Linked DNA regions of Kitasatospora fiedleri. Each later gene encodes a partner of the first gene's protein in a complex. Links are inferred from orthologs where the notes say so. Each region holds a gene or a part of one and is shown on either strand. Other genes may lie near its edges. The genes, in order: uvrB and pcrA.

Region 1 (14,985 bases):
GCCCGCGCGGCCCGCACCCCGGGCGCGTCGCTGGACGACTTCGACGCGCTGCTGGAGCACCTGAAGGAGGTGCACCCCAGCCGGTACGGCGCGCTGCTGGACGAGGTGGGCGCGGTGTTCCTGCGCGGGGTGCGGCAGGTGGACGACCAGGCGACCGCGCTGCGGCTGGTGGTGCTGGCCGACCGGATGTACGACCGGGAGCTGCCGGTCACCGCCTCGGGCGTGCCGTTCGACCGGGTGTTCACCGAGGAGATGCTGCGCGGCGGCTACCGCAAGAAGTACCTGCGGGCGGTCTCCCGGCTGGTCGCGCTGGCCCGGGACTCCGCGAAGTAACCACCGCGTTGTCGGTGGCCGGTCGTACCGTGGAGGGCGTGCGTCCCATCACGAGTATCGAGCGGTCCGTGGCGCCCTTCGAGGTCGTCAGCCCCTACCAACCCAACGGTGACCAGCCGGCGGCCATCGCCGAGCTGGAGCGCCGCGTCCGCGCGGGCGAGAAGGACGTCGTCCTGCTCGGCGCGACCGGCACCGGCAAGTCGGCCACCACGGCCTGGATGATCGAGAAGCTCCAGCGCCCCACCCTGGTGATGGCGCCGAACAAGACGCTGGCCGCCCAGCTGGCGAACGAGTTCCGCGAGCTGCTGCCGAACAACGCGGTCGAGTACTTCGTCTCGTACTACGACTACTACCAGCCCGAGGCGTACGTCCCGCAGACGGACACCTACATCGAGAAGGACTCCTCGATCAACGAGGAGGTCGAGCGGCTGCGCCACTCCGCCACCAACAGCCTGCTCACCCGGCGGGACGTGATCGTGGTCGCGTCCGTCTCCTGCATCTACGGCCTCGGCACCCCGCAGGAGTACGTCGACCGGATGGTCCGCCTGAAGGTCGGCGAGGAGGTCGACCGGGACGCCCTGCTGCGCCGCTTCGTCGACATCCAGTACACCCGCAACGACCTGGCGTTCACCCGCGGCACCTTCCGGGTCCGCGGCGACACGGTCGAGATCTTCCCGGTCTACGAGGAGCTCGCCGTCCGGATCGAGATGTTCGGCGACGAGATCGAGGCGCTGTACACGCTGCACCCGCTGACCGGCGAGGTGATCAGCCAGGACGACTCGGTCTACGTCTTCCCCGCCTCGCACTACGTGGCCGGCCCGGAGCGGATGGAGCGGGCGATCGGCGGCATCGAGGCCGAGCTGGAGCAGACGCTGGCCCGGATGGAGAAGCAGGGCAAGCTGCTGGAGGCCCAGCGGCTGCGGATGCGCACCACCTACGACATCGAGATGCTCCGCCAGATCGGCACCTGCTCGGGCGTGGAGAACTACTCGATGCACTTCGACGGCCGCGAGCCCGGCTCCCCGCCGAACACCCTGCTCGACTACTTCCCGGAGGACTTCCTCCTGGTCATCGACGAGTCGCACGTCACCGTCCCGCAGATCGGCGCGATGTACGAGGGCGACGCCTCGCGCAAGCGCACCCTGGTCGAGCACGGCTTCCGGCTGCCCTCGGCGATGGACAACCGGCCGCTGAAGTGGGAGGAGTTCCAGCAGCGGATCGGCCAGACCGTCTACCTGTCGGCCACCCCGGGCAAGTACGAGCTGGCCCGCGGCGACGGCCAGGTCGAGCAGATCATCCGCCCGACCGGCCTGATCGACCCCGAGGTGATCGTCAAGCCCACCGAGGGCCAGATCGACGACCTGGTGCACGAGATCCGGCAGCGGGTGGAGAAGGACGAGCGCGTCCTGGTCACCACGCTGACCAAGAAGATGGCCGAGGACCTCACCGACTACTTCCTCGGCCTCGACATCCGGGTCCGCTACCTGCACAGCGACGTCGACACGCTGCGCCGGATCGAGCTGCTGCGCGAGCTGCGGGCCGGCGAGTACGACGTGCTGGTCGGCATCAACCTGCTCCGCGAGGGCCTCGACCTGCCCGAGGTCTCGCTGGTCGCGATCCTGGACGCGGACAAGGAGGGCTTCCTGCGCTCCGGCACCTCGCTGATCCAGACCATCGGCCGCGCCGCGCGCAACGTCTCCGGCCAGGTGCACATGTACGCCGACAAGATCACCCCGGCGATGGAGCTGGCGATCAGCGAGACCAACCGCCGGCGCGCCGTCCAGCAGGCGTACAACGAGGAGCACGGGATCGACCCGCAGCCGCTGCGGAAGAAGATCGGCGACCTGCTCTCCACCATGGCCGGGGAGGACGTCGACACCGAGGAGCTGCTCGCCACCGGCTACCGGCAGCAGGGCAAGGGCAAGGCGCCGGTCCCGGCGCTGGGCATCGATCGCAAGCCCGCCAAGAGCCTGCCCGCGGCCGAACTCGCCGAGCTGATCCAGGGCATGACCGACCGGATGCACACCGCCGCGGCCGAGCTGCAGTTCGAGGTGGCGGCCCGGCTGCGCGACGAGGTCAAGGAACTCAAGCGCGAGCTGCGGCAGATGCGCGAGGCGGGAATGGCCTGATCCGGCGTCACCCGCGGCCGGACGGGGGTGATTCCCCGTCCGGCGGGTGCCGTTGTGTCGTAGTTTGGCCACAGCCCGACCCTTCGGCGCCGCACCGGCGGTGCAACGGCGGCGCGTCGGCGTAGGGTGGGGCGCGGTCTGCCCGGGGCCGGGATGTTCCGGGTACGGCCGGAGGTGCGACAGGACGCCGGGCGGGGCCCGGAGGAAGCAGAGGTCGGCAGCGTGTCCGTGAACCTGGCCAAGGGCCAGAGCGTGAGCCTGTTGAAGTCCACCGGCGAGACCCTGTCCGTGGTCCGGATGGGCCTCGGGTGGAAGTCCGCCCCCGGCAAGCGCGGCTTCTTCAGCCGCCGCCCCAAGGAGATCGACCTCGACGCGTCCGCCCTGCTGTACGACGGCAAGGCGATGAGCGACGTGGTGTTCTTCTCCCACCTGGTCAGCAACGAGGGCTCGGTCCGGCACACCGGCGACAACCTGGTCGGCGGGGTCGGGGCGGGCGGCGACGACGAGAGCATCCTGGTCGACCTGACCAAGGTGCCCCACCGGGTCACCCAGATCGTCTTCACCGTCAGCTCGTACAGCGGCCAGAACTTCATGGAGGTGCAGAACGCGCACTGCCGGCTGGTCGACGAGACCACCGGCAAGGAGCTGGCCCGCTACGAGCTGACCGGCGGCGGCCCGCACACCGGGCAGATCATGGCCAAGGTCGAGCGGGACGGCGAGAGCGGCTGGAAGATGACCGCCATCGGCGCCCCGGCCAGCGGCCGCACCTTCCGGGACATGCTGCCCTTCATCGAGCCGTTCCTCTGACCGCTCGGCAGCGCGGCTCCTTTACCTTCTTTACCTTTCCTTGGGCTTCCTGTTAACCTTCTGGGAGCGGAGGGGAGTATTCCCCGTTCAGCGACCCCGTCATCACGGGCGCCCATCGCGGCGCCCCGGGGCGCTGGCCGTGCGGCACCCGCCAGGTGCGGGCCGCGCGGCGGAAGAGACCTCCGGCAGTGACGAGTGTTCGCCTATCTGCCGGAGGAGCAGACATGGACGTATCCGCGGGCCTGTGGGCCGGCACCATCGCGGTGCTGATCGCCCTGATCGTGGCCGACTTCTTCATCGGCGGCCGCAAGCCGCACGAGGTCTCCGTGAAGGAGGCCGGCATCTGGACGGCGGTCTGGGTGGCCCTGGCCGGGCTGTTCGGCGGCTTCCTCTGGTGGTACGGCGGCGGGAAGCCGTCCGGCGAGTTCTTCGCCGGCTACATCACCGAGAAGTCGCTCAGCGTCGACAACCTGTTCGTGTTCATCCTGATCATGGGCAAGTTCGCGGTGCCCAGGATCTACCAGCAGCGGGTGCTGATGTTCGGCGTGATCATCGCCCTGGTGCTGCGGGCGGTCTTCATCGCCGGCGGCGCGGCGGTGGTGTCGAACTTCTCCTGGGTGTTCTACCTCTTCGGCGCCTTCCTGGTCTGGACGGCCTGGAAGCTGATCAAGGAGGCCCGGGCCGACGAGGAAGAGGAGGAGTTCGAGGAGAACCGCCTGCTCAAGTCGATCGAGCGGCGCTTCCCGTCCACCGACCGCTACCACGGGACCAAGCTGCTGATCCGGGAGAACGGCCGCCGGCTGATGACCCCGATGCTGATCGTGATGCTGGCCATCGGCACCACCGACGTGCTGTTCGCCCTGGACTCGATCCCGGCCATCTTCGGCCTCACCCAGGACCCGTACATCGTCTTCACGGCCAACGCCTTCGCGCTGATGGGCCTGCGCCAGCTGTACTTCCTGATCGGCGGCCTGCTGAAGAAGCTGGTCCACCTCTCCTACGGCCTGTCGGTGATCCTCGGCTTCATCGGCGTCAAGCTGGTGCTGCACGCGCTGCACGAGAGCGGCGTGCACGTGCCGGAGATCAGCATCCCGGTCTCGCTGGGCTTCATCGTGCTGACCCTGGCGGTCACCACCGTGACCAGCCTGGTCACCGCGCGGAAGCAGCAGCGGGCCGAGCGGGCCGAGGAGCCCGCGAAGATCGACGCCTGATCCGGCCCGCGGCCCTGAGCCGGCCGTGATGCCCGGGGCCCCCGCCGCAGTCGTGCGGCGGGGGCCCCGGGCCGTCGTGCTCACCAGCCGCGCTCGCGCCACTCCGGCAGGTGCGGGCGCTCGGCGCCCAGGGTGGTGTCGTCGCCGTGGCCCGGGTAGACCCAGGTCTCGTCCGGGAGCCGGTCGAAGACCTTCTCGTTGACGTCCCGGAACAGCGAGTCGAAGGCCGCCGGGTCGCCCCAGGTGTTGCCCACGCCGCCCGGGAACAGGCAGTCGCCGGTGAACAGGTGGGGGTGGCCCTGCGGGTCGTCGTAGAGCAGCACGATCGCGCCGGGGGTGTGGCCCACCAGGTGGCGGACGGTCAGCTCGACCTGCCCGAAGCGGACCACCGAGCCGTCCTCCAGCGGGAGGTCGGTGGGCACGTCGATGCCCTCGGCGTCGATCCGCCCGGCCATGGTGCGGGCCCCGGTGACGGCGACCACCTCGGCCAGCGCGCCCCAGTGGTCGCGGTGCCGGTGGGTGGTGACCACCGCGGCCAGCCGGGGGCCGACGGTCTCCAGCAGCACCGGCGCGTCGGCGGCGGCGTCGATCAGCAACTGCTCGTCGGTGGCCCGGCAGCGCAGCAGGTACGCGTTGTTGTGGTGCGGTCCGACCGCGACCTTGGTGATGATCAGGTGGGCCAGCTCCCGGACGTCCGGTGCCCCGCCGACCTTCACCGCTCCGTGGTACGTCATCACGCCGCTCCTCGCTCGCCGCCGGGCTGTTCCGCCGGTTCCGTCAATTCCGTCCACTCGCGGCCCATCATCCCATCGGGGGGAGCGCGGGCAGCGCGCTCCGGGGGTCGACCAGGCCCTCGTCGCCGCGGTGGACCTGGAGGCCGTCCCCGTCCGAGCGGCCGGACAGCCAGCCGGTGAGCGCCCGCACCGGGCCCTCGGCGACCAGCCCGGGCGCCCCGCCGTCGTCGGCGCCACCGCCGTCGCCGCTGCTGTCACCGCCGCCGCCGAGCCGGACCCGGAGCCCGGCGTCCTCGGCGACCAGCAGCAGGTCGGGCAGGCCGTCCCGCGCGGCGAGGCGCGCGCCCAGCCGCTGGAACTCGGCGACGGCGAACGGCTCGGGCCAGTGCGCCGGGGTGTAGCCGGCGTTCAGGTCGACGTGGTGGTACTCCAGCTCGATCAGCCGCTTCCCCGGCACCTGCCAGGCCGGGAAGACGGTGCCGTCGCGGTGGGTGATCGGGGCGGCCCAGTGCTCGGGCTCCAGCCCGGCGGCGAAGTCCTGGAAGCGCCGCTGGCTCTCCCGGAGGTCGGCGACCTGTTCGGCCAGCGGGCGTCCGGCCCCGGCCTCGATGTCGGCGTCCCGCGTCTCCGGGGTGGCGTACTGCGGGACCTGCCGCCCGGTGCGGGCGCCGGTGAGCAGGTTGACCAGGGAGTCCGCGTTGCGGGCGAGGTGGGTCAGCAGGTGCCCGCGGGTCCAGCCGGACAGCGCGGAGGGTTCGAACACCGCCGCGGGCTCCAGCTCGGCGAGGGTGTGCAGCAGCAGGTCGGTGCTCTCCGCGGTGGCCCGCAGCCGCTCGGCTGCGGCGGCCGCGGCGGTGGTGGCCGCGGTGGTGGCGTCGCTCATCGGGCATGGCCTTTCGACGGTCGGGAAAACGGGTCGAGGCGGTGCGGTGCGGGCACCGGGGCGTTGCCCGGGCCGGTTGTCAGTCGTTGACGCTACCGTCGAGCGCGGGTGCCGTTCACCCGTCCGGGTGGCCCCGGCCGACCGGCTCAGATTCGAACGAATGAGCCAGTACGCTGGCGGGCGCATCCTGGAAGAAGCACGAAGAAGCACATCTCCCTCCTCCCTTCGACCCGGAGAAAGGCGCCAGTAGCAGTGGCAGACCGCCTCGTCGTCCGTGGTGCACGTGAGCACAACCTCAAGAACGTCTCGCTCGACCTGCCCAGGGACTCCCTCATCGTCTTCACGGGCCTCTCCGGGTCCGGCAAGTCCTCCCTCGCCTTCGACACGATCTTCGCCGAGGGCCAGCGGCGCTACGTCGAGTCGCTGTCCTCGTACGCCCGGCAGTTCCTCGGGCAGATGGACAAGCCGGACGTGGACTTCATCGAGGGCCTCTCCCCGGCCGTCTCGATCGACCAGAAGTCCACCAGCCGCAACCCCCGTTCCACCGTCGGCACCATCACCGAGGTGTACGACTACCTGCGCCTGCTGTTCGCCCGGATCGGCAAGCCGCACTGCCCGCACTGCGGGCGCCCGATCGCCCGGCAGTCGCCGCAGGCCATCGTCGACAAGGTGCTGGAGCTGCCCGAGGGCACCCGGTTCCAGGTGCTCAGCCCGGTGGTCCGGGAGCGCAAGGGCGAGTTCGTCGACCTCTTCGCCGATCTCCAGTCCAAGGGCTACGCCCGGGCCCGGGTGGACGGGCAGACCGTCCAGCTGACCGAGCCGCCGGTGCTCAAGAAGCAGGAGAAGCACACCGTCGAGGTGGTCATCGACCGCCTCACCGTGAAGGCGGGCGCCAAGCGCCGGCTCACCGACTCGGTGGAGACCGCGCTCAAGCTGGCCGGCGGCATGGTGGTGCTCGACTTCGTCGACCTGGCGGAGGACGACCCCGAGCGCGAGAAGATGTTCTCGGAGCACCTCTACTGCCCGTACGACGACGTCTCCTTCGAGGAGCTGGAGCCGCGCTCCTTCTCCTTCAACTCCCCGTTCGGCGCCTGCCCGGACTGCTCGGGCCTGGGCAACCGGATGGAGGTCGACCCGGAGCTGCTCGTCCCCGACGAGGAGAAGTCGCTCGACGAGGGCGCCATCCACCCCTGGTCGCAGGGCGCCACCAAGGAGTACTTCCAGCGGCTGGTCAACGCGCTGGCCGGCGAGCTCGGCTTCCGCACCGACATCCCGTGGGCCGGGCTGCCGGTCCGGGCCCGCAAGGCGCTGCTGTACGGCCACAAGACCCAGGTCGAGGTCCGCTACCGCAACCGCTACGGCCGCGAGCGCTCCTACACCACCGCCTTCGAGGGTGTCGTCCCGTTCGTGACGCGCCGGCACTCCGAGTCGGAGAGCGACGCCGGGCGCGAGCGCTTCGAGGGCTACATGCGCGAGGTGCCCTGCCCGACCTGCAAGGGCACCCGGCTCAAGCCGGTGGTGCTGGCCGTCACGGTGATGGAGAAGTCCATCGCCGAGGTCTCCGCGATGTCGATCAGCGACTGCGCGGACTTCCTGGGTGCGCTGCGGCTGGACCGCCGGGACAAGCAGATCGCCGAGCGGGTGCTCAAGGAGGTGCTGGAGCGGCTGCGCTTCCTGGTGGACGTCGGCCTCGACTACCTCTCGCTCAACCGCGCCGCCGGCACCCTCTCCGGCGGCGAGGCCCAGCGCATCCGGCTGGCCACCCAGATCGGCTCCGGCCTGGTCGGCGTGCTGTACGTGCTGGACGAGCCGTCCATCGGCCTGCACCAGCGCGACAACCACCGGCTGATCGAGACCCTGGTCCGGCTGCGCGACATCGGCAACACGCTGATCGTCGTCGAGCACGACGAGGACACCATCAAGACCGCCGACTGGATCGTCGACATCGGCCCCGGCGCCGGCGAGCACGGCGGCAAGGTGGTGCACTCCGGCTCGCTGGAGGAGCTGCTGGCCAACGACGAGTCGCTGACCGGCCAGTACCTGTCGGGCAAGCGCGCCATCCCGATCCCGGCGACCCGCCGCCCGCGCGACAAGAAGCGCCAGCTGGTGGTGCACGGCGCCCGCGAGCACAACCTCAAGGACGTCACGGTCGCCTTCCCGCTGGGCACCTTCACCGCCGTCACCGGCGTCTCCGGCTCCGGCAAGTCCACGCTGGTCAACGACATCCTGTACGCGCACCTGGCCCGCGAGCTGAACGGCGCCCGCAGCGTCCCCGGCCGGCACACCCGGATCACCGGCACCGACCTGGTCGACAAGGTGGTGCACGTCGACCAGTCGCCGATCGGCCGGACCCCGCGCTCCAACCCGGCCACCTACACCGGCGTCTTCGACCACGTGCGCAAGCTGTTCGCGGAGACCCAGGAGGCCAAGGTCCGCGGCTACCTGCCCGGCCGGTTCTCGTTCAACGTCAAGGGCGGCCGCTGCGAGAACTGCTCCGGCGACGGCACCATCAAGATCGAGATGAACTTCCTGCCGGACGTCTACGTCCCCTGCGAGGTCTGCCACGGCGACCGCTACAACCGGGAGACGCTGGAGGTCCACTACAAGGGCAAGTCCATCGCCGAGGTGCTGAACATGCCGATCGAGGAGGGGCTCGACTTCTTCGAGGCCGTCCCCGCGATCGCCCGCCACCTCAGGACGCTCAAGGAGGTCGGCCTCGGCTACGTCCGGCTCGGCCAGCCCGCCACCACCCTCTCCGGCGGCGAGGCCCAGCGGGTCAAGCTCTCCGCCGAGCTCCAGAAGCGCTCCACCGGGCGGACGGTCTACGTCCTGGACGAGCCCACCACCGGCCTGCACTTCGAGGACATCAGCAAGCTGATCAAGGTCCTGGAGGGGCTGGTCGAGAAGGGCAACACCGTCATCGTCATCGAGCACAACCTCGACGTCATCAAGACCGCCGACTGGCTGGTCGACATGGGCCCCGAGGGCGGCTCCGGCGGCGGCAGCGTGGTCATCGAGGGCACCCCGGAGGAGGTCGCGGCCTCCACCGCCAGCCACACCGGCAAGTTCCTGCGCGACATCCTGCCGGGCGTCTCGGACGCGGCGCCCGCCGCCAAGCGGCGCAGGAAGTAGCACCGGGGGCGAGCGAGGACCGCCCGGGGAGCGCAGGTCGCTCCCCGGGCGGTCCGCCGCGCGCGTGCTACGTTGCTCGGCGCCCTTCCCCGCACCGACCCTTCCCCGCACCGAGGAGTCCCGATGCCCGAGCCCACCGCCTCCCGCCGTACCGTCCTGTGCTGCGCGGCCGTCGCGCTCGCCGGGGCCACCGCGGCCGGGTGCTCTTCCGCCGCCCAGGACGACGGCAAGGGCGCGTCCGCCACCGAGGGCGACGGCAAGGGCGCCTCCGCCGTCCCGGTCGACCTCGGCGCGGCCGCGGACGTCCCGGTCGGCGGCGGGAAGGTGTACCGGGAGCAGGGCGTCGTGGTGACCCAGCCGGCCGCGGGGGAGTACAAGGCGTTCAGCGCCAAGTGCACCCACGCCGGCTGCCTGGTCAACGGCGTGGTCAAGGAGCAGATCCAGTGCCTGTGCCACGGCAGCCGGTTCGGGATCTCCGACGGCGCGGTGCAGGACGGTCCGGCCCCCGCGCCGCTGCCCGCCTACCGGGTCGCGGTGCAGAACGGGAACCTCCAGGTCACCAAGAGCTGACGAACCCCGTCGGACGCCGCGGAGTGTCCGCGCCAGTCGGTACGGTAGGGGCATGGCAGACCCGTCCACCTACCGACCGGCGCCGGGGGCGATCCCGCTCTCGCCCGGGGTGTACAAGTTCCGTGACGCGCACGGCCGGGTCATCTACGTGGGGAAGGCGAAGAGCCTGCGCCAGCGGCTCTCCTCGTACTTCCAGGACGTGGCGAACCTGCACCCGCGCACCGCGACGATGGTGACCACCGCGGCGTCCGTGGAGTGGACGGTGGTGTCCACCGAGGTCGAGGCGCTCCAGCTGGAGTACTCCTGGATCAAGGAGTTCGACCCGCGGTTCAACGTCAAGTACCGGGACGACAAGAGCTACCCGGAGCTCGCCGTCACCCTGAACGAGGAGTTCCCCCGGGTCCAGGTGATGCGCGGGGCGCACAAGAAGGGCGTGCGCTACTTCGGCCCGTACGGCCACGCCTGGGCGATCCGCGAGACGGTCGACCTGCTGCTGCGGGTCTTCCCGGTGCGGACGTGCTCCAACGGCGTCTTCAAGCGCGCCCAGCAGGTCGGCCGCCCCTGCCTGCTCGGCTACATCGGCAAGTGCGCGGCGCCCTGCGTGGGCCGGGTGAGCGCCGCCGAGCACCGCGAACTCGCCGAGGAGTTCTGCGACTTCATGGCCGGCCGGACGGGCGGCCACCTGCGCCGGCTGGAACAGCAGATGCAGCAGGCCGCCGCCGAGATGGAGTACGAGAAGGCCGCCCGGCTGCGCGACGACCTGGCCGCGCTGCAACGCGCCATGGAGAAGAACGCGGTGGTGCTCGCCGACGGCACCGACGCCGACCTGCTGGCCCTGGCCGAGGACGAACTCGAGGCCGCCGTGCAGATCTTCCACGTCCGCGGCGGCCGGGTGCGCGGCCAGCGCGGCTGGGTCACCGACAAGGTCGAGGACGTCGACACCGCGGGCCTGGTCGAGCACGCCCTCCAGCAACTGTACGGCGAGGGCAGCGAGCAGGTCCCGCGCGAGGTGCTCGTCCCCGCGCTGCCCGAGGAGGCCGTGCACGAGTGGCTCGCCGGCCTGCGCGGCGCCCAGGTCGACCTGCGGGTCCCGCAGCGCGGCGACAAGAAGGACCTGATGGAGACGGTGCAGCGCAACGCCCAGCAGGCGCTGGCGCTGCACAAGACCAGGCGCGCCTCCGACCTCACCACCCGCAGCCGCGCCCTCCAGGAGATCGCCGAGGCGCTGGAGCTGGACTCGGTGCCGCTGCGCATCGAGTGCTTCGACGTCTCGCACCTCCAGGGCGAGGACGTGGTGGCGTCCATGGTGGTGTTCGAGGACGGCCTGGCCCGCAAGAGCGAGTACCGCCGGTTCCAGATCAAGGGCTTCGAGGGCCAGGACGACGTCCGCTCGATGCACGAGGTGATCACCCGCCGCTTCCGCCGCTACCTCCAGGAGCGCGAGCGCACCGGCGAGTGGGCGGTGCCCGAGGAGGCCCCGGAGGAGGACGGCTCGCCGCTCGACGAGAACGGCCGCCCCAAGCGCTTCGCCTACCCGCCGCAGCTGCTGGTGGTCGACGGCGGGCAGCCCCAGGTCGCCGCCGCCGTCCGGGCGTTGGACGAGCTGGGCATCGACGACGTCGCGGTGTGCGGGCTGGCCAAGCGGCTGGAGGAGGTGTGGCTGCCCGGCCAGGACGACCCGGTGGTGCTGCCGCGCTCCAGCGAGGGCCTGTACCTGCTCCAGCGGGTCCGCGACGAGGCGCACCGCTTCGCCATCACCTACCAGCGGGCCAAGCGCGCCAAGCGGCTCACGGCGGGGGAACTGGACTCGGTCCCCGGGCTGGGCGAGACTCGCCGCCGGGCCCTGCTCAAGCACTTCGGTTCGCTGAAGAAGCTGCGGGCGGCGACCGTCGACGAACTGTGCGAGGTCCCCGGGGTCGGGCGCCGCACCGCCGAGACTGTTGCCGCAGCCTTGGCCTCCCGTACACCCGCCGCATTCGCGGTCAACACCGCGACCGGCGAGATCATCGAAGACAGCACGGCCACAGCAGTACCGAGAAGCGGGGAAGAGACGTGACAGTGTCCAACGGGGGGGAGACCACCCCCGAGCTGGTGATCATCTCGGGCATGTCGGGGGCGGGTCGTTCCACCGCCGCGAAGTGCCTGGAGGACCTCGGCTGGTTCGTGGTCGACAACCTGCCGCCCGCGCTGATCCCCACCATGGTCGACCTCGGCGCCCGCTCGCAGGGCGCGGTGCCGCGGATCGGCGTCGTGGTCGACGTCCGCGGCCGGACCTTCTTCGACGACCTGCTGACCTCGCTGGAGGAGCTGGAGAAGCGCGGCGTGCGGCTGCGCGTGGTCTTCCTGGACTCCTCCGACGACGCGCTGGTGCGCCGCTTCGAGTCGGTCCGCCGCCCGCACCCGCTCCAGGCCGACGGCCGGATCGTCGACGGCATCGCCCAGGAGCGCGAGCTGCTGCGCGAGCTGCGCGGCGAGGCCGACCTGGTGGTCGACACCTCCAACCTCAACGTGCACCAGCTGCGCGCCAAGATGGACGCCCAGTTCGCCGGCCAGGACGAGCCGGAGCTGCGCGCCACCGTGATGTCCTTCGGCTTCAAGTACGGCCTGCCGGTCGACGCCGACCTGGTGGTGGACTGCCGCTTCCTGCCCAACCCGCACTGGGTGCCCGAGCTGCGGGCCCGCACCGGGACCGACCCGGAGGTGGCCGAGTACGTCTTCCAGCAGCCCGGGGCCCAGCAGTTCGTGGACGGGTACACCGAGCTGCTGCGGATCGTCACCGAGGGCTACCGCCGGGAGGGGAAGCGCTACATGACGCTTGCCGTAGGCTGCACCGGAGGCAAGCACCGCAGCGTGGCGATGTCCGAGCAGCTGACCAAGCGTCTGATCGCGGACGGGGTCGAGACGGTGCTGGTCCACCGGGACATGGGCCGGGAGTAGGCGACCGGGGAACCCCCGCACCGCCGCCCCGGCCGAGCACGAGACAGGAACATGGGGTCGGCGTGACGGGATACCTGCCAGCGCGGCTGCAGCTCCGGACCAGACCGGCCGAGCGGGCCGTCCAGCCGCGCCCCGGCGTGCCGAAGATCGCCGCGCTGGGGGGCGGCCAGGGCCTGTCCGCCTCGCTGTCCGCGCTGCGCCGGCTCACCACCGAGCTGACCGCCGTGGTCACCGTCGCCGACGACGGCGGCTCCAGCGGCCGGCTGCGCACCGAGCTGGGGGTGCTGCCGCCCGGCGACCTGCGCAAGGCGCTGGCCGCGCTCTGCGGCGACGACGAGTGGGGCCGGACCTGGTCCGAGGTGATCCAGCAGCGCTTCGCCGGCACCGGCGAGCTCGGCGGCCACGCGGTGGGCAACCTGCTGATCGTGGCGCTGTGGGAGAAGCTCGGCGACCCGGTGGAGGCGCTGAACTGGGTCGGCCGGCTGCTGAACGTGCAGGGCCGGGTGCTGCCGATGTCGGCCGTCCCGCTGGACATCGAGGCGCAGGTCCGCGGCCACGACCCGCTGCGGCCCGGCGAGGTGTCCGCGGTCCGCGGCCAGGCCGCGGTGGCGGTCACGCCCGGCACCGTGCAGTCGATCCGGCTGCTGCCGGACGGGCCGCCGGCCGTCCCGGAGGCCGTGCAGGCCGTCCTGGAGGCGGACTGGGTGGTGCTCGGCCCCGGCTCCTGGTTCACCAGCGTGCTGCCGCACCTGCTGGTCCCCGAGCTGGCCAAGGCGCTCACCGAGACCCGGGCCCGCCGCCTGCTCACCCTCAACCTGGCCCCGCAGCCCGGCGAGACCGAGGGCTTCACCCCGCAGCGCCACCTGGAGGTGATCGCCGACCACGCCCCCGGCCTGGCCGTGGATGCGATCCTGGTGGACGAGCGGGCGGTCAGCGGCGGCGCCTTCGGCGTGGCCGACCTGGCCGGCCTGGAACAGGCCGCCGAGCGGATGGGCGCCGCCCTGGTGCTCGACTCGGTGGCCCGCGACGACGGGACGCCGCGACACGACGCGGAGCTCTTGGCCGCCGCGTACGACCGGATTTTCCGGACTCATGGAAGGATCGGCCCATGGCGATGACGGCAGCGGTGAAAGACGAGATCTCCCGGCTTCCCGTCACCCGTGCCTGCTGCCGCAAGGCGGAGGTCTCGGCGATCCTGCGTTTTGCGGGCGGACTGCACATTGTGAGCGGCCGCATCGTGATCGAGGCGGAGCTGGACACCGGCATTGCGGCCCGGCGGCTGCGCAAGGACCTCCTGGAGATCTTCGGACACTCCTCGGATCTGGTGGTGATGGCCCCCGGCGGGCTGCGACGCGGCAGCCGGTACGTGGTGCGGGTGGTGAAGGACGGCGAGCTGCTGGCCCGGCAGACCGGGCTGGTGGACGGACGAGGGCGGCCGATCCGGGGCCTGCCCCCGGCGGTGGTCTCCGGGGCGACCTGCGACGCGGAGGCCGCCTGGCGCGGCGCGTTCCTCGCGCACGGCTCGCTGACCGAGCCCGGCCGCTCCTCCTCCCTGGAGATCACCTGCCCCGGCTCGGAGGCGGCGCTCGCCCTGGTCGGCGCGGCCCGCCGGCTCGGCATCCCGGCCAAGGCCCGCGAGGTGCGCGGCGTCGACCGGGTGGTGATCCGCGACGGCGACGCGATCGGCGCGCTGCTCACCCGGCTCGGCGCGCACGAGTCGGTGCTCGCCTGGGAGGAGCGCCGGATGCGCCGCGAGGTGCGGGCCACCGCCAACCGGCTGGCCAACTTCGACGACGCCAACCTGCGCCGCTCGGCCCGGGCCGCGGTCGCCGCGGGCGCCCGGGTGCAGCGCGCCCTGGAGATCCTCGGCGAGGAGGTGCCCGAGCACCTGGCCGCGGCCGGCGCGCTGCGCATGCAGCACAAGCAGGCCTCGCTGGAGGAGCTCGGCGCGCTCGCCGACCCGCCGCTGACCAAGGACGCGGTGGCCGGGCGGATTCGTCGGCTGCTGGCGATGGCCGACAAGCGGGCCGCCGAACTCGGCCTGCCGAACACCGAGGCCAACCTGACCGAGGAGATGGCCCTGAACTGACGGCCCGTCAACCGTCCCGAAGCGCACCGCAGGGGGCGTGCGCGGCAGGCAGCGGCACCCGCCGCCGCCCGCCGCGCACGCCCCCTGCGCACGTCCGGGCCGCCGCGCCCTACCGGTGAGGCGATGTGCCTTGCGACACTTGGGCGAGGTAGGGTCAGCA
Region 2 (15,262 bases), 2.5 Mb from region 1 along the record:
CAGCTGTTCGCGCTGGTCGCCCTGGTGATCGGCGTGATGGCGCTGCTGTCCGCGCTCGGCGTCCAGACCGCCAAGCCGTACGTGTGGCCGCTGCTCGCGGTCGGCATCGGCGTCGCCCTGGTGTGGCGGCAGGCCGACGACTCGCGCTGGCAGAGCTGGTTCGGCCTGGAGCCGGGCAGCCGCAAGGGCGCCTACCTGCGGGTGCTGGCCGGGGTGCTGCTGGTGGTGGCCGGCATCATCGGCTACTTCGTCACCCAGGGCGTGGACTCGCCGGTCGCCCTGGTCGTCGAGTCCTCGCTGGCCGTGGTGGCCGGCGTGCTGGTGCTCGGCGGCCCGTCCATGCTGCGGATGTGGCAGGACCTCGGCGCCGAGCGCACCGCCCGCATCCGGGCCCAGGAGCGGGCCGAGATCGCCGCGCACGTCCACGACTCGGTGCTGCACACCCTGACCCTGATCCAGCGCCGGGCCGAGGACCCCAAGGAGGTGCTGCGCCTGGCCCGCGCCCAGGAGCGCGAACTGCGCCTGTGGCTGTACCGCCCGGAGGCCGCCGCCGAGGCCGCCCCCGACACCCTGGCCGAGCACCTGCGCGAGATCGTCGCCGAGGTCGAGGACCGGCACGGCGTCCCCCTGGAGCTGGTCTGCGTCGGCGACTGCCCGATGGACGAGCGGATCGCCTCGCAGATGCAGGCCGCCAGGGAAGCCATGGTGAACGCCGCCAAGTACGGTGGCGGTGGACCGGTCCAGGTCTACGCGGAGGTGGAGGGGAGGGCGGTGTCGGTGTTCGTCCGCGACCACGGCCCCGGCTTCGACCCCGACGACCTCCCCGAGGACCGCATGGGCGTACGCGAATCGATCATCGGCCGGATGCGGCGCAACGGGGGCACCGCGCGGGTGCGGCCCGCGCCGGACGGCGGGACCGAGGTCGAGCTGGAGATGGAGAGGGCGGCAGATGACTGACGCAGCGTCAGGGGCGGCGGCGGCCGGGAGGCGGGCCCGGGTGGTCCTGGTCGACGACCACCGGATGTTCCGCACCGGGGTGCGCGCCGAGATCGGGCGCACCGACGAGACCGGCATCGACGTGGTCGGCGAGGCCGACGACGTGGAGTCCGCGGTCCGGGTGGTCGCCGAGACCCGGCCCGACGTGGTGCTGCTGGACGTCCACCTGCCCGGCGGCGGCGGCGTCGAGGTGCTGCGCCGCTCGGCCGGCGTCGAGGGGGTGCGCTTCCTCGCGCTGTCCGTCTCGGACGCCGCCGAGGACGTGATCGGGGTGATCCGCGGCGGCGCCCGCGGCTACGTCACCAAGACCATCACCGGCACCGACCTGGTCAACGCGGTCTTCCGGATCGCCGACGGCGACGCGGTGTTCTCGCCCCGGCTGGCCGGCTTCGTGCTCGACGCGTTCGCCGCCACCGACACCCCGCCGGTCGACGAGGACCTCGACCGGCTCACCCAGCGCGAGCGCGAGGTGCTGCGGCTGATCGCCCGCGGCTACGCGTACAAGGAGATCGCCAAGCAGCTGTTCATCTCGGTCAAGACGGTGGAGAGCCACGTCTCCGCGGTGCTGCGCAAGCTCCAGCTCTCCAACCGGCACGAACTGACCCGCTGGGCCACGGCGCGCCGCCTGGTCTGACCCCGCCCGGGCGGCCCGCCCCCGCGGCCGGGCCGCCCGCCGGAGCGGTGGTGCCGCCGTGCCCGGGCAGGTGACGATGTGTTTGGATAGAACCCGTGCCGACCCTCCGCTCGTGTCGCCCCCGGGTGCGACGACCGCGTCCCGCCACCTCCCCGGCCCGCCCGGCCGGACACCGCCCCGGCCGCGCCGCATGAGCGTCGGAGCGGTCCCCGGCCCCGCGTCCGGCCCGGACACCGTCGAGGCCCCGCAGGCCCCGCCGCGGCCCACCCGGTGGAACGCCCGGTGGGGCACCGGGTGGAGCGCACCGGCCTGGACCCGCCGCCTGCTGTGGGTGTGGCCCGCCGCGCTGACCCTGGTGGCCTGCCTGTACGGGGCCGGCGGCCCGCTGCTCTGGGACGACGAGCTGGCCACCTGGAACGCGGCGAGCCGCTCGCCGCACGAGATCTTCCACCTGCTGGACCACCTGGACGCCGTGATCGGCGCCTACTACCTCCTGATCCACTTCTGGACCGAGCTGGCCGGGCACTCGGTCGTCGCGCTCCGGACGCCCTCCGCGCTGGCGATGGCCGGTGCCGCCGCCTTCGTCACCCTGATCGGCCGCAAGCTCTTCACGCCCGCCGCCGGACTGGTCGCGGGCACCCTGTTCGCGCTGGTCCCCTCGGTGTCCCGGTACGGGCAGGAGGTCCGCGGCTACGCCTTCGTGGTCTTCTTCGCCGCGCTGGCCACCCTGCTGCTGCTGCGCGCCCTGGACCGGCCGTCCGCCCTGCGCTGGGCGCCGTACGCGCTCGCGCTGGCCGGTGCCGGGCTGTTCCACGTCGTCGCGCTGGTCCTGATCGTCCCGCACGCCCTGGTCGCGGCCGGACGCTGGTGGACCGGGCGGGCGCGCGGCGTGCTGGTCGGCTTCCCGCTCGCCGCGTTCGGCGCGGTGCTGCCGCTGCTCCCGCTGATCGCCCTCGGCCGGCACCAGGTGGACCGGCAGCTCAGCTGGCTGGCCAAGCCCACCATCCCGTACGTCGCCCAGACCATGTGGCGCGGCCTGTACGGCTCGGCCTGGGTCAGCCTGCTGGTGCTGGCCTGCGCGGCCCTGCCGCTGGCCTGGCCGCGCGGCCGCCGCCCGGCGGTGGAGATCGGCCTGGTCGCGGCGCTGCCGATCCCGCTGCTCTGGTTCGCCTCGCAGGGGCACACCTCGTACTTCCTCGACCGCTACCTGCTCTTCACGCTGCCCGCCTGGGCCGTGCTGGCCGGCGCGGGCCTGGCCGCGCTGCGCCCCCGGGTGCTCGTCGCGGCCGGCCTGGCGGCCGTCCTGGTGCTGGGCGCGCACGACCAGCGGGTGGTGCGCCAGCGCTACTCGCACACCGGCTGGGACGCCGCGGCCGCCGCGAAGGTCATCGCCGACGGCTACCGGCCCGGCGACGCCGTCGCGCCGCAGCGCTACGGGAACGCGGTCTTCACGGCCGTGCCCACCGCGCTGGAGCTCTATCTGCCGGAGCGGGTCCGGCTCGACGACGTCTTCGTCGCGAGGAGCGCGGTCGAGCTGGGCGAGCTCTACCCGCAGCTGTGCGGCGACCCGGCGGCCTGCCTCGGGGACGTCCGGCGGGTCTGGGTGGTCACCGTGGTCAACGACCGCGCACTCGCCCCCGACGGCACCCCGTCGTGCACGACGACCCGTTCGAGGGCTTCGACCCCGGCCAGGCCGAGGCGCTGCGGGCGGCCTTCCCGAAGAGCACCGTCACCCACCGGCACGGCGTGCTGGTCACCCTGCTGGAGCGCTGACCCCGCCGCCCGCCCGGGGCCCCGCCCCGGCGAGCCTGCGCGGCCCGCCGCACCCCGCTGCATAGCGTGGGCGCCGTGCCAGCCGCCCCCCGAGACCGCGCCCGCCCGGCGCCCGCCGGAGGGGACGGGCCGTGGCCCGCGTCCTGACCCGGGCCGCCCCCGACGCGCCCGTCCGGGCCCGGCCGCGCCGACCGGCCCCCCGGCCCGCCGCCCGGGCCGCCCTGCTCGGCTACCTCGCCGTCCGGGCGGTCGGCCTGCTGCTGCTGGTCCACCAGGGCGGCGCCGCCGGGGCCGCGCACCGGCTGAGCGGCCTGTGGGACGCCCGCTGGTACCGGCAGATCGCCCTGCACGGCTACGCGGGCACCGCGCCCGTCCACGGCCCGCACGGCCTCTACGAGCCGTACGCGTTCTTCCCCGCCTACCCGCTGCTGGTGCGGGCCGCCGCGCTGCTGCTGCCGCTCGGCGCGGCGGCGCTCGCGGTGGCCTGGGCGGCGTCGCTGGCCGCGGCCTGGGGGATCTTCGCGGTCGCCGCCCGGCTGTACGGGGACCGGGCCGGGGTGGTCGCCGCCGTGCTGTGGGGCGTCCTGCCGTCCGCGGTGGTGGAGGGCGCCGCGTACTCGGAGGCGCTGTTCACCGCCTTCGCCGCCTGGGCCGTGCACGCGGCGCTGTGCCGCCGCTGGGTGGCGGCCGGGCTGCTGTGCGCCGCCGCCGGGCTGACCCGCCCCACCGGGCTGGCGCTCGCCCTGGCGGTCGGCGCCGCCGCGCTGCTGGAGCTGGTGCCGCGCCGGGCCGGTCCGGGCGGGCCGGGGGCGGGCCCGTCCGGCGCGGTGCCGGTCCGCCGGGTCGATCCGCGGGCGCTGGCCGGGGCGCTGCTGGCGCCGCTGGGCTGCGTGGGCTTCATCGCCTGGGTCGGGTGGCGCAAGGGCCGCTGGGACGGCTACTTCCGGGTCCAGGACGCCTGGCAGACCCGGTTCGACTTCGGCCGCTCCACCCTGGTCTCGCTCCGCCGCCTGCTGGCCGCCCCCGAGCCGGTCTGGCTGGCCGACGTGGTCGCCGCCGGCACCCTGCTGGCGGCCGCGGTGCTGCTGGTGCTCTCGGCGCTGCGCCGCCAGCCGCCGGTGCTGCTGCTGTACAGCGCGGCGGTGCTGGCCCTGGCGCTCGGCGACGCCGCCTACTTCACCTCCCGGGCGCGCTTCCTGCTGCCCGCCTTCGGGCTGCTGCTCCCGCTCGCCACCGCGCTGGCCCGCACCCGCGGCCGGGCGGTGCCGGCCGTGCTGCTCGGCGCGGCGGCGCTGGTCTCCGCGGCGTACGGGGGCTACGCGGTCTTCGTCTACCCGGACGCCCCGTAGCGCCCCTGGCCGCTTCCGTGGTGCCCCGGGCGGCCCCAACCCGCCGCGCCGGTGCGGGCGTTCGGGCCCGCGCGGCGGGAGCGGGCGGGGATGTCGGCGGCGGGCCATAGACTCGAAGGGCCATGAGTAGCCTCTTCGATGACCTCCCGCTCCCCGGCTTCGAGCGTCCCGCCGTCGGGTCGAGCCCCCGCCCCGCAGCCCCGCAGTGGTCGGAGGAGGAGGCCCCGCCGCCCGCCGACGAACCGTACGACGACATCCCGTACGACGACGTCCCGTACGACCCCGGCTACGGCGAGGGCGGCCCCCCCGAGGAGGACATCCCGGACGGGCTGTTCGCCACCGACCACGCCGCCGAGGCCGAGCGCGACGCCTGGCACCGCAACGGCGCCGCCCGCACCGTCGTCGACCCGGCGCAGCTACTGGAGGGCATGAACGACCCGCAGCGCGAGGCCGTGCTGCACGCCGGTTCGCCGCTGCTGATCGTGGCCGGCGCCGGCTCCGGCAAGACCCGGGTGCTCACCCACCGGATCGCCCACCTGCTGGCCGCGCGCGGCGTGCAGCCCGGCGAGATCCTGGCGATCACCTTCACCAACAAGGCCGCCGGCGAGATGCGCGAGCGGGTCGAGGCGCTGGTCGGCCCGCGCGCCAAGGCGATGTGGGTCTCCACCTTCCACAGCGCGTGCGTGCGCATCCTGCGCCGCGAGGCCAAGCAGCTGGGCATGAACTCCAGCTTCTCGATCTACGACTCGGCGGACTCCCAGCGCCTGATGTCCCTGGTCTGCCGGGACCTCGACCTCGACCCCAAGCAGTTCCCGCCGAAGTCCTTCACCGCCAAGGTCAGCAACCTCAAGAACGAGCTGATCGACGAGGAGACGTACGCCGACCAGGCGGCCAACCCGATGGAGAAGAAGCTCGCCGAGGCGTACTTCCTCTACCAGCGGCGGCTGCGCGAGGCCAACGCCCTCGACTTCGACGACATCATCATGACCACCGTGCACCTGCTCCAGGCGTTCCCCGACGTCGCCGAGCACTACCGGCGCCGGTTCCGGCACATCCTGGTCGACGAGTACCAGGACACCAACCACGCCCAGTACACGCTGGTGCGCGAGCTCTCCGGCGGCTCCGCCACCCACGCCCCCCGGATGACCGCGGACGGCGACTTCGTCAACCCGGCCGAGGCCCACCTCGCCCAGGTCCCGCCCGCCGAGCTGTGCGTCGTCGGCGACGCCGACCAGTCGATCTACGCCTTCCGCGGCGCGACCATCCGCAACATCCTCCAGTTCGAGGAGGACTACCCGAACGCGACGACGATCCTGCTGGAGCAGAACTACCGCTCCACCCAGACCATCCTCACCGCCGCCAACTCGGTCATCGAACGCAACACCAACCGCCGCAAGAAGAACCTCTGGACGGCCGGCGACCAGGGCGAGCAGGTCGTCGGCTACGTCGCCGACGACGAGCACGGCGAGGCCCAGTTCATCGCCGAGGAGATCGACCGCCTCACCGACGCCGGCGACGCCCGCCCCGGCGACGTGGCGATCTTCTACCGCACCAACGCCCAGTCCCGGGTCTTCGAGGAGGTGTTCATCCGGGTCGGCCTGCCCTACAAGGTGGTCGGCGGCGTGCGCTTCTACGAGCGCAAGGAGGTCAAGGACGTCCTGGCCTACCTGCGGGTGCTCTCCAACCCCGAGGACACCGTCCCGCTGCGCCGCATCCTCAACGTCCCCAAGCGCGGCATCGGCGAGCGCGCCGAGGCGATGATCGACGCGCTCGCCTCCCGGGAGCGGATCTCCTTCGCCGCCGCGCTGCGCCGGGTCGACGAGGCGTACGGCATGGCGGCGCGCTCCGCCAACGCGGTGAAGAAGTTCAACGAGCTGCTGGCCGGCCTGCGCCAGGTGGTCGAGTCCGGGGCCGGGCCGGCCGCCGTGCTGGAGGCCGTCCTGGAGGAGACCGGGTACCTCGCCGAACTCCAGTCCTCCACCGACCCGCAGGACGAGACCCGGGTGGAGAACCTCCAGGAGCTCGCCGCGGTCGCCCTCGAGTACGAGAAGGACCCGGGGGAGCGCCCCGAGGGCGACGAGGGGCCGCCGGTCGGCTCGCTCGCCGACTTCCTGGAGCGGGTCGCGCTGGTCGCCGACTCCGACCAGATCCCGGACGAGGAGGACGGCGCGGGCGTCATCACGATGATGACCCTGCACACCGCCAAGGGCCTGGAGTTCCCCGTCGTCTTCCTCACCGGCATGGAGGACGGGATCTTCCCGCACATGCGGGCCCTCAACCAGGTCAAGGAGCTGGAGGAGGAGCGCCGCCTCGCCTACGTCGGCCTCACCCGGGCCCGGCAGCGGCTCTACCTGACCCGCTCGGTGCTGCGCAGCGCCTGGGGGCAGCCCTCCTACAACCCGGCCTCGCGCTTCCTGGAGGAGATCCCGGAGAAGCTGATCCAGTGGAAGCGCACCGGCGCGGCCGCGGTGCCGCCCTCGCGCGGCTACTCCACGGGCTCCTCGGGCGCGGGCTCCTCGCGGGGTTCCGGCTCCTCGGCCGCCGCCTCGCCGAAGGCCGGCTGGGGCAGGTCCGCCCGGACGGTCACCGACCGGGAGGTGGTGGCGCTCGCCGTCGGCGACCGGGTCAGCCACGACAGCTTCGGCCTGGGCACCGTCGTCGCCACCCAGGGCGTCGGCGACAAGGCCCGCGCCACGGTCGACTTCGGCTCCGCCGGGCGCAAGGAACTGCTCCTGCGTTACGCCCCCGTCGAGAAGCTCTGAGCGGGGTCGGCCCCGCACGCTGTGATTTTGCCCTCCTCTCGGCAGGCAGGGAAGGACGGCGGCCCCGCCGGGCCGCTACCCTCCCCTCAGAATCTGTTAGAAGTGGTTAACACCGAGCCCGCGACCAGGCCGGCCGGGTGGTGGACAACGTGGTCCAGGAGGCAGTCATGGTGGTGTCGGGGCCGATCCGAGTCGTGGTGGCCAAGCCCGGGCTCGACGGGCACGACCGGGGAGCCAAGGTCATCGCGCGGGCCCTGCGCGACGCCGGCATGGAGGTCATCTACACCGGCCTCCACCAGACCCCCGAGCAGATCGTCGACACGGCGATCCAGGAGGACGCGGACGGCATCGGCCTGTCCATCCTCTCCGGCGCGCACATGACCCTCTGCGCCAAGGTGATCGCCCTGCTCAAGGAGCGCGACGCCGCCGACATCAAGGTCTTCTGCGGCGGGATCATCCCCGACGCGGACATCACCGAGCTCAAGGCGCTCGGCGTCGCCGACATCTTCACCCCGGGCACCCCCACCCAGGACGTGGTCAGCTGGGTGGAGTCCAACCTGCGCTCCGCGTAGCCGGAGCGGGCACACCGGGGGCCGGGAGCGGTACGCGCTCCCGGCCCCCGGTGCGTCGCTCCCGGGCCTACTCCAGCTCGGCCAGCATGGCCTGGCGGAAGCGCAGGGTGCCGGCGAGCCGGGTGAAGGTGTCGGCCCAGGCGGTGTCGGGGGAGGTGTCGGCGACCAGCGCCTCGACGGCGGGGGCGGTCTCGGGGGCGAGGGCGCGCTCGGTCATGCCCAGGACGCCGCTGTGGCTCCACGGGTAGGAGCCGAGTTCGGCGGCCCGCTTGAGCGCGGCGACGACGGCGGTGGAGAGCGGGGGCGTCCACGGGGTGGCGCAGGCGCCGAGGAGCTGGAAGGCGTCGCCGAGCCCGTGGGTCTGGACGAACGCGGCCGTCCAGGCGGCGCGTTCGGCGGGCGGGAGGACGGCCAGCAGCTTGGCGGGGGCGCCCGGCGCGCGGGTGTCGCGGCCGGGGCGGGGCGGGGCGCCGAGCAGGGCGCGGGCCCAGGCGGCGTCCTGCTGGCGGACGGCGGCCCGGGCCCACGCCTCGCGCAGGTCCTCGGCCCACTCGGCGCCGCCGCCGTCGGGGGAGTCGACGGTGGGCAGGGCGAGCAGCTGCTCGGGGGAGCGGCCGGTCCCGTCCGTCCACAGGGCCAGCGGCGCCCCCGCGACGACCTCGCCGAACCACCAGGCGCGCTCGCCGCGCCCGGTCGGGGACTTCACGGGTATGCCGTCGCGCTGCATGGCGGCGTCGCAGGCGGCGGGCGGGGTGACGTGCAGCCGGTCGCCGTCGTCGCGGACCGCGGCCCGGGCCCGGGCGGCCATCCGGGCGGCCAGCGCGGAGCCGGGGAGGGTGGAGAGCAACTCCGCGGCGGTGGCCCGGACGTTCTTGGAGCGGTCGGAGAGCGCGGCCTCCAGGAACTCCTCGTCGGCGGCGGACAGGCCGTCCTGGAGGGCGTCCAGGAAGAGCACCCGGTCCTCGGCGCGCTCGGTGCCCCAGGTGGAGGCGAGCAGGGCGAGCCCGGCGGCCGGGTCGGTGCGGCGCAGCCGGGTGAGGTGGGCGACGCGCTCCGCGAACAGCCCTTCCTGCCAGAGGAGTTCGCCGGGCTGGTCGAGGGCGTCCTGGTCGCCGGCGGTGCGGGTGACGTACTTCCAGTCGGGGTTGTGCGGGGCGAGCCAGCGGCCGAGCGGGCCGGCCAGCGTGACGGCGTCGGAGCGGAGTTCGGAGCGGGCCCGGGCGGTGTCCAGCAGGGCCGGGACGAGGGCGGGCGGCAGCCGGTGGCCGCGGGCGCGGGCGGCGGCCAGCCACTGCGGGAGGAGTTCGGCGAGGTTGGCGGTGGTGCCGTGGCCGCTGCGGGTGCCGAGCAGGACGGCCAGCCGGCGGGCGGCGGCCTCGGGCAGCGCGGGCCGGGGGTCGGCCGGGGCGGGCGCGGGGAGGTCGACGGCGGGGGCGGGCAGCGCGCCGGCCCGGCGGCGGACGGCGGCGACGGCGGCCAGGTCGAGCAGCGCGCCCGCCGGGTCGGCGCGGTCCACGGCGGCGGCCAGCGGGGTGCGGGGCTCGGGCAGCGGGCGGCGGTCGGTGCCGAGCAGGGCGGCGCTCTCCAGCTCGGCCCAGTCGTCGGTGGTGGCGGGGGCGGACGCGGTCATGCCCGGTCTCCGTTCGGCCGGCGGGTGGTGGTGCGGTGGCGGCGGCCCCAGCCGCTGGCGAGGGCGGCGCGGCGGGCGGCGTGGTGCAGGGCGATGCGTCGGACGGCGGTGCGCTGCCGGATGCGGGTCATGGTTTCCTCCGGTCGACGGTGCGTCAGGGGGCGCCGGGGAGCGTCCCGTTCCGTCTGGTGGTGCGAGGGGCGGGGCGGCGGTCTGGTGCGGTGCGGTCTGGTGCGAGGGACGGTGCGGTGGCGGGCAGGGGCCGGGTGGTCCGGCGGGCGGCGGGCGGCGGTGTGCGGCCGGGAGCGGGGTGCCGGGCGTCCCGGTCGGCGGTGCCCCGGGGGCGGCCGGTCCGGTGGCGGGTACGGGGCGGTGCGCGGGCGGACCGCGCGCGGGCGGACGGCGGAGCGGGAAACGGCGCGGCGGTGCGCGGGCGGATCGAGGGCGCGGGCGGACCCGGCGGGGGCCGGGCCGCGGCGCAGGCCGGCCGAGCGGCGCCGGTCAGCCGAGCGGGACCGGCCGGTGGTCGGCGTCCCAGGCGGTGACCGGGGCGAAGCCGCGGTGGCCGCACTCGCCGAACAGGGTGACGGGGTGGCCGGCGGAGACCGCGGCCAGCCGCCACAGGGCCGGTTCGGGCAGGGCGCCGCGGCGCACCGGCAGGGTGTGGACGCCGTCGGTGAGCTGCCAGCCGTCCGGGGTGCGGACCGGGACCACGTCGGTCAGGACGGCCGGCCAGCTGTCCAGCCACGGGTCCTCGGCGACGGCCGCGCCGTACTCGGCGAGCGCCCCGGCGAGGGGGAGCCCGGCGGGCGCGGCGGCCGGGGCGGGCTCGGGGCCGCCGTAGCGGGTGCCGAGGACGGCCCGCAGCGGGCGGGCGCCCGGGTGGTAGGCCAGGTCGGCCTCCAGCACCCGGCCGGTGGGCAGCGCCAGGTCGGGGGCCTGGCCGGGGCGGCCGAAGGCGAGCAGCAGGGCGGGCCGGCCGGTCTTCGCGCCGCGCAGCCACACCCGGCGGGTGGTCAGGCGGTCGTCGGCGGTGTCCCGGCTGCCCAGGACGTGCCAGCGGTCCCGGACGGTCGGCCCGGCGAGCAGCTCGGCGGTGTCGGTGGTGAAGCCGACCCGGGCCCGGACGGTCGCCGCGAGCGGCTCCGGCAGGGTGTCGATCCGGCCGTAGGCGCCGGCCAGCAGGTGCAGCATCGCGTACTCCTCCAGCAGTTCGTCCGACGGGGCCTCGGCCAGCGTCCGGACCCTGGACGCCAGTCCGGGCGCCTGGGCGTCGACCATCCGCGCGGCGACCTCCTCCCAGGCGCCGGCCGGCGGCGGGTCGGCCAGGCCGCGGCGGACGCCGTCGGCCAGCCGCAGCCGCAGCTCGCGGGCGCCGCCCGCGACCCGGGCCGACCGCTTCTCGGCCCGGCGGCGGGCGGCCTCCGGGTCCGCTTCGGCGACCTTGGCGGCCTTGGCCTGCTGCTTGGCGGCCCGGTCGGCGGCGGCCTGGCCGCGGCCGTTCAGCCACTCCTCGACCCAGTCCGGCGGGGCGGCCCCGTCGGCGACCGCCTCCGGGCCGGCGGCCCAGAGCAGGAGCAGCCCGAGGGCGTGCTTGCACGGGAACTTCCGGCTCGGGCAACTGCACGTGTACGCGGGCGTCCCGAGCTCCACCGCCGTCCGGTAGGGCGTGCTGCCGCTGCCCTTGCACAGGCCCCACAGCGCGCCCCGCCCGGTGCCGGTGGCCGACCACGGGGCGGGCCCGGAGAGCTTGCCCGCGGCCTTCAGGGAGGCCGGGTCGGGCGCCAGCGAAAGGACGTGTTCGGTGCTCCAGCGTTCCTCCATGCCGATGACGCTAGGAGGCGGCACTGACAGTCGAGGGGCCGTCAGGCCGGGGCCAGCGGGCAGCCGGTGCCGACCCGCTCGGCGAGGTCGGCGCGCAGCGCCGCGAGCTCCGCGGTGCGGGCGTCGATCAGCGCGATCTTCTCCCGGAACAGCTCGGACAGCCGCTCGGCGGCGTCCGGCGCGGCGCTCAACTCGGCGCCGGTGCGGGCGATCTCGGCCAGCGAGAAGCCCAGCGCCTGCGCGGTGCGGACGTAGCGCAGCCAGGGCACCGACTCGGGCGGGAAGTCGCGGTAGCCGTTGGGCAGGCGGCGGGCGACCAGCAGCCCGGTGCGCTCGTAGAAGCGCAGGGCGTCCCGGCTCAGCCCGGACCGTTCGGCGAGTTCCCCGATCCGCATGACCCCGCTCCCGTCGGCGACTTGACCCTGGACAGTACTCCACCGTCCAGCATGGGCCCGTCCCCGTACGGGACGGCACACGAGACGGCACAGGAGCCCGACATGACGCACCGCTACGCCCGCCTGGTCCGCGCCAGCGCCTGGTACGACCTGCTGGTCACCGCCCCGTTCGCCACCCCCTGGACGTACGCCCTCGCGCACCGGGCGCTGTCCGCGGCGGGCGGCGCGCTGGGGCTGGGCCGACTGCCGCCGCCGGAGCCGGTGCAGACGCTGTTCGCCAACCTGATGGGGTCGGTGGTGCTGGTCTGGGCGCTGCTGCGGCTGCTGCGCCCGCGGCCGGAGCACGGGCTGTTCGACGGCGCGGCCCGGGTGCTGTTCGCCTGCTGGCAGGGCTGGGCGCTGGGGCAGGGCGCGACCGGGCTGCTGTGGGGCTTCCTGGTGGTGGAGGCGGCGTTCGGCGCGGCCCAGCTGTGGCCCTGGCGGCGGGCGGCCTACCGGGGCGCGCTGCCGGCCGAGTGAGGGCGGTCCGGTCGGCGGCGGGTCGGTCGAGGGCGGTCCGGTCGAGGGCGGTCCGGTTGTCAGTGGCGGGGGGCAGAGTGGAACTCGCACGGGGCGAACGGGAGTTCTTCCGCCCAGGTCAGCGCCGTGCGGTTGATTCCCCGCGCCCTTCCCGCGCAGTGTCCTGACGTCCCGTGAGATCGGAGCAGTCGATGACCACCGAGACGACCAGCGAGGTCCTGCGGCAGCACGCCGAGGACGCGTTCGCCGAGGAGCTGGCCGCCCTCGCCCGGCACGACGACCGGACCAGGCCGGAGCGCTGGCGGCTCTCGCCGTGGGCGGTCGCCACCTACCTGCTGGGCGGCGAGCTCGCCGACGGCACGGTGATCACGCCGAAGTACATCGGCCCGCGCCGGGTGGTCGAGGTCGCCGTGACGACGCTGGCCACCGACCGGGCGCTGCTGCTGCTCGGCGTGCCCGGCACCGCCAAGACCTGGGTCTCCGAGCACCTCGCCGCCGCGATCTCCGGCGACTCCACGCTGCTCGTCCAGGGCACCGCCGGCACCCCCGAGGAGGCCGTCCGCTACGGCTGGAACTACGCCCAGCTCCTCGCCCACGGCCCGAGCGAGGACGCGCTCGTCCCGTCCCCGCTGATGCGCGCGATGCGCGACGGGCGGATCGCCCGGGTCGAGGAGCTGACCCGCATCCCGGCCGACGTGCAGGACAGCCTGATCACCATCCTGTCCGAGAAGACCCTCCCCGTACCGGAGTTGGGCTCCGAGGTGCAGGCGGTGCGCGGCTTCAACGTGATCGCCACCGCCAACGACCGCGACCGCGGCGTCAACGAGCTGTCCTCCGCGCTGCGCCGCCGCTTCAACACCGTGGTGCTGCCGCTGCCCGCCACCCTGGAGGAGGAGGTGGAGATCGTCACCCGCCGGGTCGGCCAGCTCGGCCGCTCGCTCGACCTGCCCGAACTGCCGGGCGGCGCGGCGGAGATCCGCCGGGTGGTCACCGTCTTCCGCGAGCTGCGCTCCGGCCTGACGGCCGACGGCCGGACGAAGGTGAAGACCCCCAGCGGCACGCTCTCCACCGCCGAGGCGATCTCGGTGGTCACCAACGGCCTCGCGCTGGCCGTCCACTTCGGCGACGGCGTGCTGCGCGCGGGCGACGTCGCGGACGGCATCGTCGGCGCGGTGGTCCGCGACCCGGTCGCCGACCGGCAGGTGTGGCGCGAGTACGTGGAGGGCGTGGTCCGCGACCGCGACGGTTGGAAGGACTTCTACCGGGCCGCCCGGGAGGTCTCGGCGTGAACGCCCAGGTGACGCTGCTCGGGGTGCGCCACCACGGCCCCGGCTCGGCCCGCGCGGTGGCCGCCGCGCTGGCCGCCCTGCGGCCCGACGCGGTGCTGATCGAGGGCCCGCCGGAGGCCGACGAGCTGGTCGCGGCCGCCGCCGAGAAGGAGATGGTGCCGCCGGTCGCGCTGCTCGCCCACGTCGCCGACGACCCGGCGCGGGCCGCGTTCTGGCCGTTCGCCGCGTTCTCGCCCGAGTGGGTGGCGCTGCGGCACGCGCTGGACGCCGGGGTGCCGGTCCGGTTCATCGACCTGCCCGCCGCGCAGAGCCTCGCGCTCGGCCCGCGCGGCGCCGACGGCGAGGCGGCGGGCCCGTTCGGCGACAGCGACGGCGTCAGCGACGGCGACGAAACCGTTACCGGGAACGGCGACACCTCCGGCGGTGACGGCGCGTCAGAGGAGGGGGAGGGGTCGGGAGTGCCGGGGGGCACTTCCCGGCCCGCGCCCGTCGACCCGATCGCCGAACTCGCCGCCGCCGCCGGCCACCCCGACCCGGAGTCCTGGTGGGAGGACGTGGTCGAGCACCGCGCCCCCGACGGCGACCCGCTGGCCCCGTTCGCCGCCCTCGCCGAGGCGATGGCCGCCCTGCGCGAGCACCACCCGGCCGAGCGGCGCGACCTGGTCCGCGAGGCCGCCATGCGCCAGCAGCTCCGGGCCGCCCGCCGGGCCGGGCACCAGCGCATCGCGGTGGTCTGCGGCGCCTGGCACGTCCCCGCGCTCGCCACGCTGCCGACCGTCGCGCACGACCGGGCGCTGCTCGCCGAACTCCCCAAGAAGCTCAGGACCGAACTGACCTGGGTGCCGTGGACGCACCGCCGGCTGTCCCAGCACACCGGCTACGGCGCGGGCATCGACTCGCCCGGCTGGTACCACCACCTGTTCACCGCCCCGAGCAGCCGGTCGCCCGCTGGATGACCAGGGTCGCCGAACTGCTCCGGGCCGAGGACCACCCGGTCTCCTCCGCGCACGTCATCGAGGCGATCCGGCTCGCCGAGACGCTCGCCGCGGTGCGCGGCCGCCCGCTGCCCGGCCTCACCGAGACCCTGGACGCGGTGCGCGCCGTGATGTGCGACGGCTCGGACGTCGCGCTCGCCCTGGTCCGCGAGCGCCTGGTGGTCGGCGACGCGCTCGGCGAGGTCCCCGACGGGGTGCCCGCCGTCCCGCTCCAGCGCGACCTGACCCGTCTCCAGCGCACCCTGCGGCTCAAGCCCGAGGCCGCCGCCCGCGAACTCGTCCTCGACCTGCGCAAGGACCTCGACGTCGAGCGCTCCCGGCTGCTGCACCGGCTGCGGCTGCTCGGCCTGCACTGGGGCCGCCCGTCCCGCGACAGCGTCCACTCGACCGGCACCTTCCGGGAGACCTGGCAGCTGTGCTGGGAGCCCGAGTTCTCGGTCCGCCTGGTCGAGGCCGGCCAGTGGGGCACCACCGTGCGCTCCGCCGCCACCCACCGGGCCGTCGCCGACGCCGCGACGGCCGAG

What was found.
Region 2: the proteins of uvrB (region 1) and pcrA are in contact, whole or in part, in a crystal structure (PDB 7EGT), measured with the Thermus thermophilus proteins. The link is inferred for Kitasatospora fiedleri from one-to-one orthologs. Residues at the interface, in WP_096411307.1 of Thermus thermophilus: Glu23, Leu25, Arg26, Asp27, Gly28, Glu29, Arg30, Phe31, Arg55, Glu326, Asp327, Phe328, Glu379, Ser382, Gln383, His398, Gly400, Arg401; in WP_096412145.1 of Thermus thermophilus: His654, Arg656, Phe657, Gln666, Asp668, Glu669, Lys680, Arg681, Leu682, Ser683, Lys685, Tyr686, Ala687.

What each region holds. Positions count from the first base shown.
Region 1 is NZ_OX419519.1:5,597,372-5,612,356, forward strand. The notes cover bases 1-2,916. They hold uvrB (excinuclease ABC subunit UvrB), read left to right. Parts: upstream 1-371; coding sequence 372-2,462; downstream 2,463-2,916. Other genes in these bases: zapE (cell division protein ZapE), read left to right, coding at 1-333; QMQ26_RS25495 (TerD family protein), read left to right, coding at 2,685-2,916. In the rest of the region: more of QMQ26_RS25495, read left to right, coding at 2,917-3,269; QMQ26_RS25500 (TerC family protein), read left to right, coding at 3,494-4,480; QMQ26_RS25505 (MBL fold metallo-hydrolase), read right to left, coding at 4,561-5,214; QMQ26_RS25510 (maleylpyruvate isomerase family mycothiol-dependent enzyme), read right to left, coding at 5,282-6,097; excinuclease ABC subunit UvrA, read left to right, coding at 6,350-9,229; QMQ26_RS25520 (Rieske (2Fe-2S) protein), read left to right, coding at 9,353-9,799; excinuclease ABC subunit UvrC, read left to right, coding at 9,852-11,855; RNase adapter RapZ, read left to right, coding at 11,906-12,736; QMQ26_RS25535 (gluconeogenesis factor YvcK family protein), read left to right, coding at 12,823-13,854; DNA-binding protein WhiA, read left to right, coding at 13,845-14,825. UniProt on the Escherichia coli protein: The UvrABC repair system catalyzes the recognition and processing of DNA lesions. A damage recognition complex composed of 2 UvrA and 2 UvrB subunits scans DNA for abnormalities.
Region 2 is NZ_OX419519.1:3,112,116-3,127,377, reverse strand. The notes cover bases 4,522-7,714. They hold pcrA (DNA helicase PcrA), read left to right. Parts: upstream 4,522-4,874; coding sequence 4,875-7,514; downstream 7,515-7,714. Other genes in these bases: QMQ26_RS14310 (cobalamin B12-binding domain-containing protein), read left to right, coding at 7,682-7,714; QMQ26_RS14320 (hypothetical protein), read left to right, coding at 4,522-4,752. Also shown: QMQ26_RS14335 (ATP-binding protein), read left to right, coding at 1-957; QMQ26_RS14330 (LuxR C-terminal-related transcriptional regulator), read left to right, coding at 950-1,630; QMQ26_RS14325 (hypothetical protein), read right to left, coding at 2,321-2,815; more of QMQ26_RS14320, read left to right, coding at 3,535-4,521; more of QMQ26_RS14310, read left to right, coding at 7,715-8,086; QMQ26_RS14305 (DUF5691 domain-containing protein), read right to left, coding at 8,154-9,716; QMQ26_RS14300 (hypothetical protein), read right to left, coding at 9,713-9,847; QMQ26_RS14295 (SWIM zinc finger family protein), read right to left, coding at 10,218-11,540; QMQ26_RS14290 (MerR family transcriptional regulator), read right to left, coding at 11,582-11,935; QMQ26_RS14285 (hypothetical protein), read left to right, coding at 12,038-12,454; QMQ26_RS14280 (ATP-binding protein), read left to right, coding at 12,646-13,743. UniProt on the Escherichia coli protein: A helicase with DNA-dependent ATPase activity. Unwinds DNA duplexes with 3'-5' polarity. Translocates on single-stranded DNA with 3'-5' polarity. Initiates unwinding more efficiently from a nicked substrate than double-stranded DNA.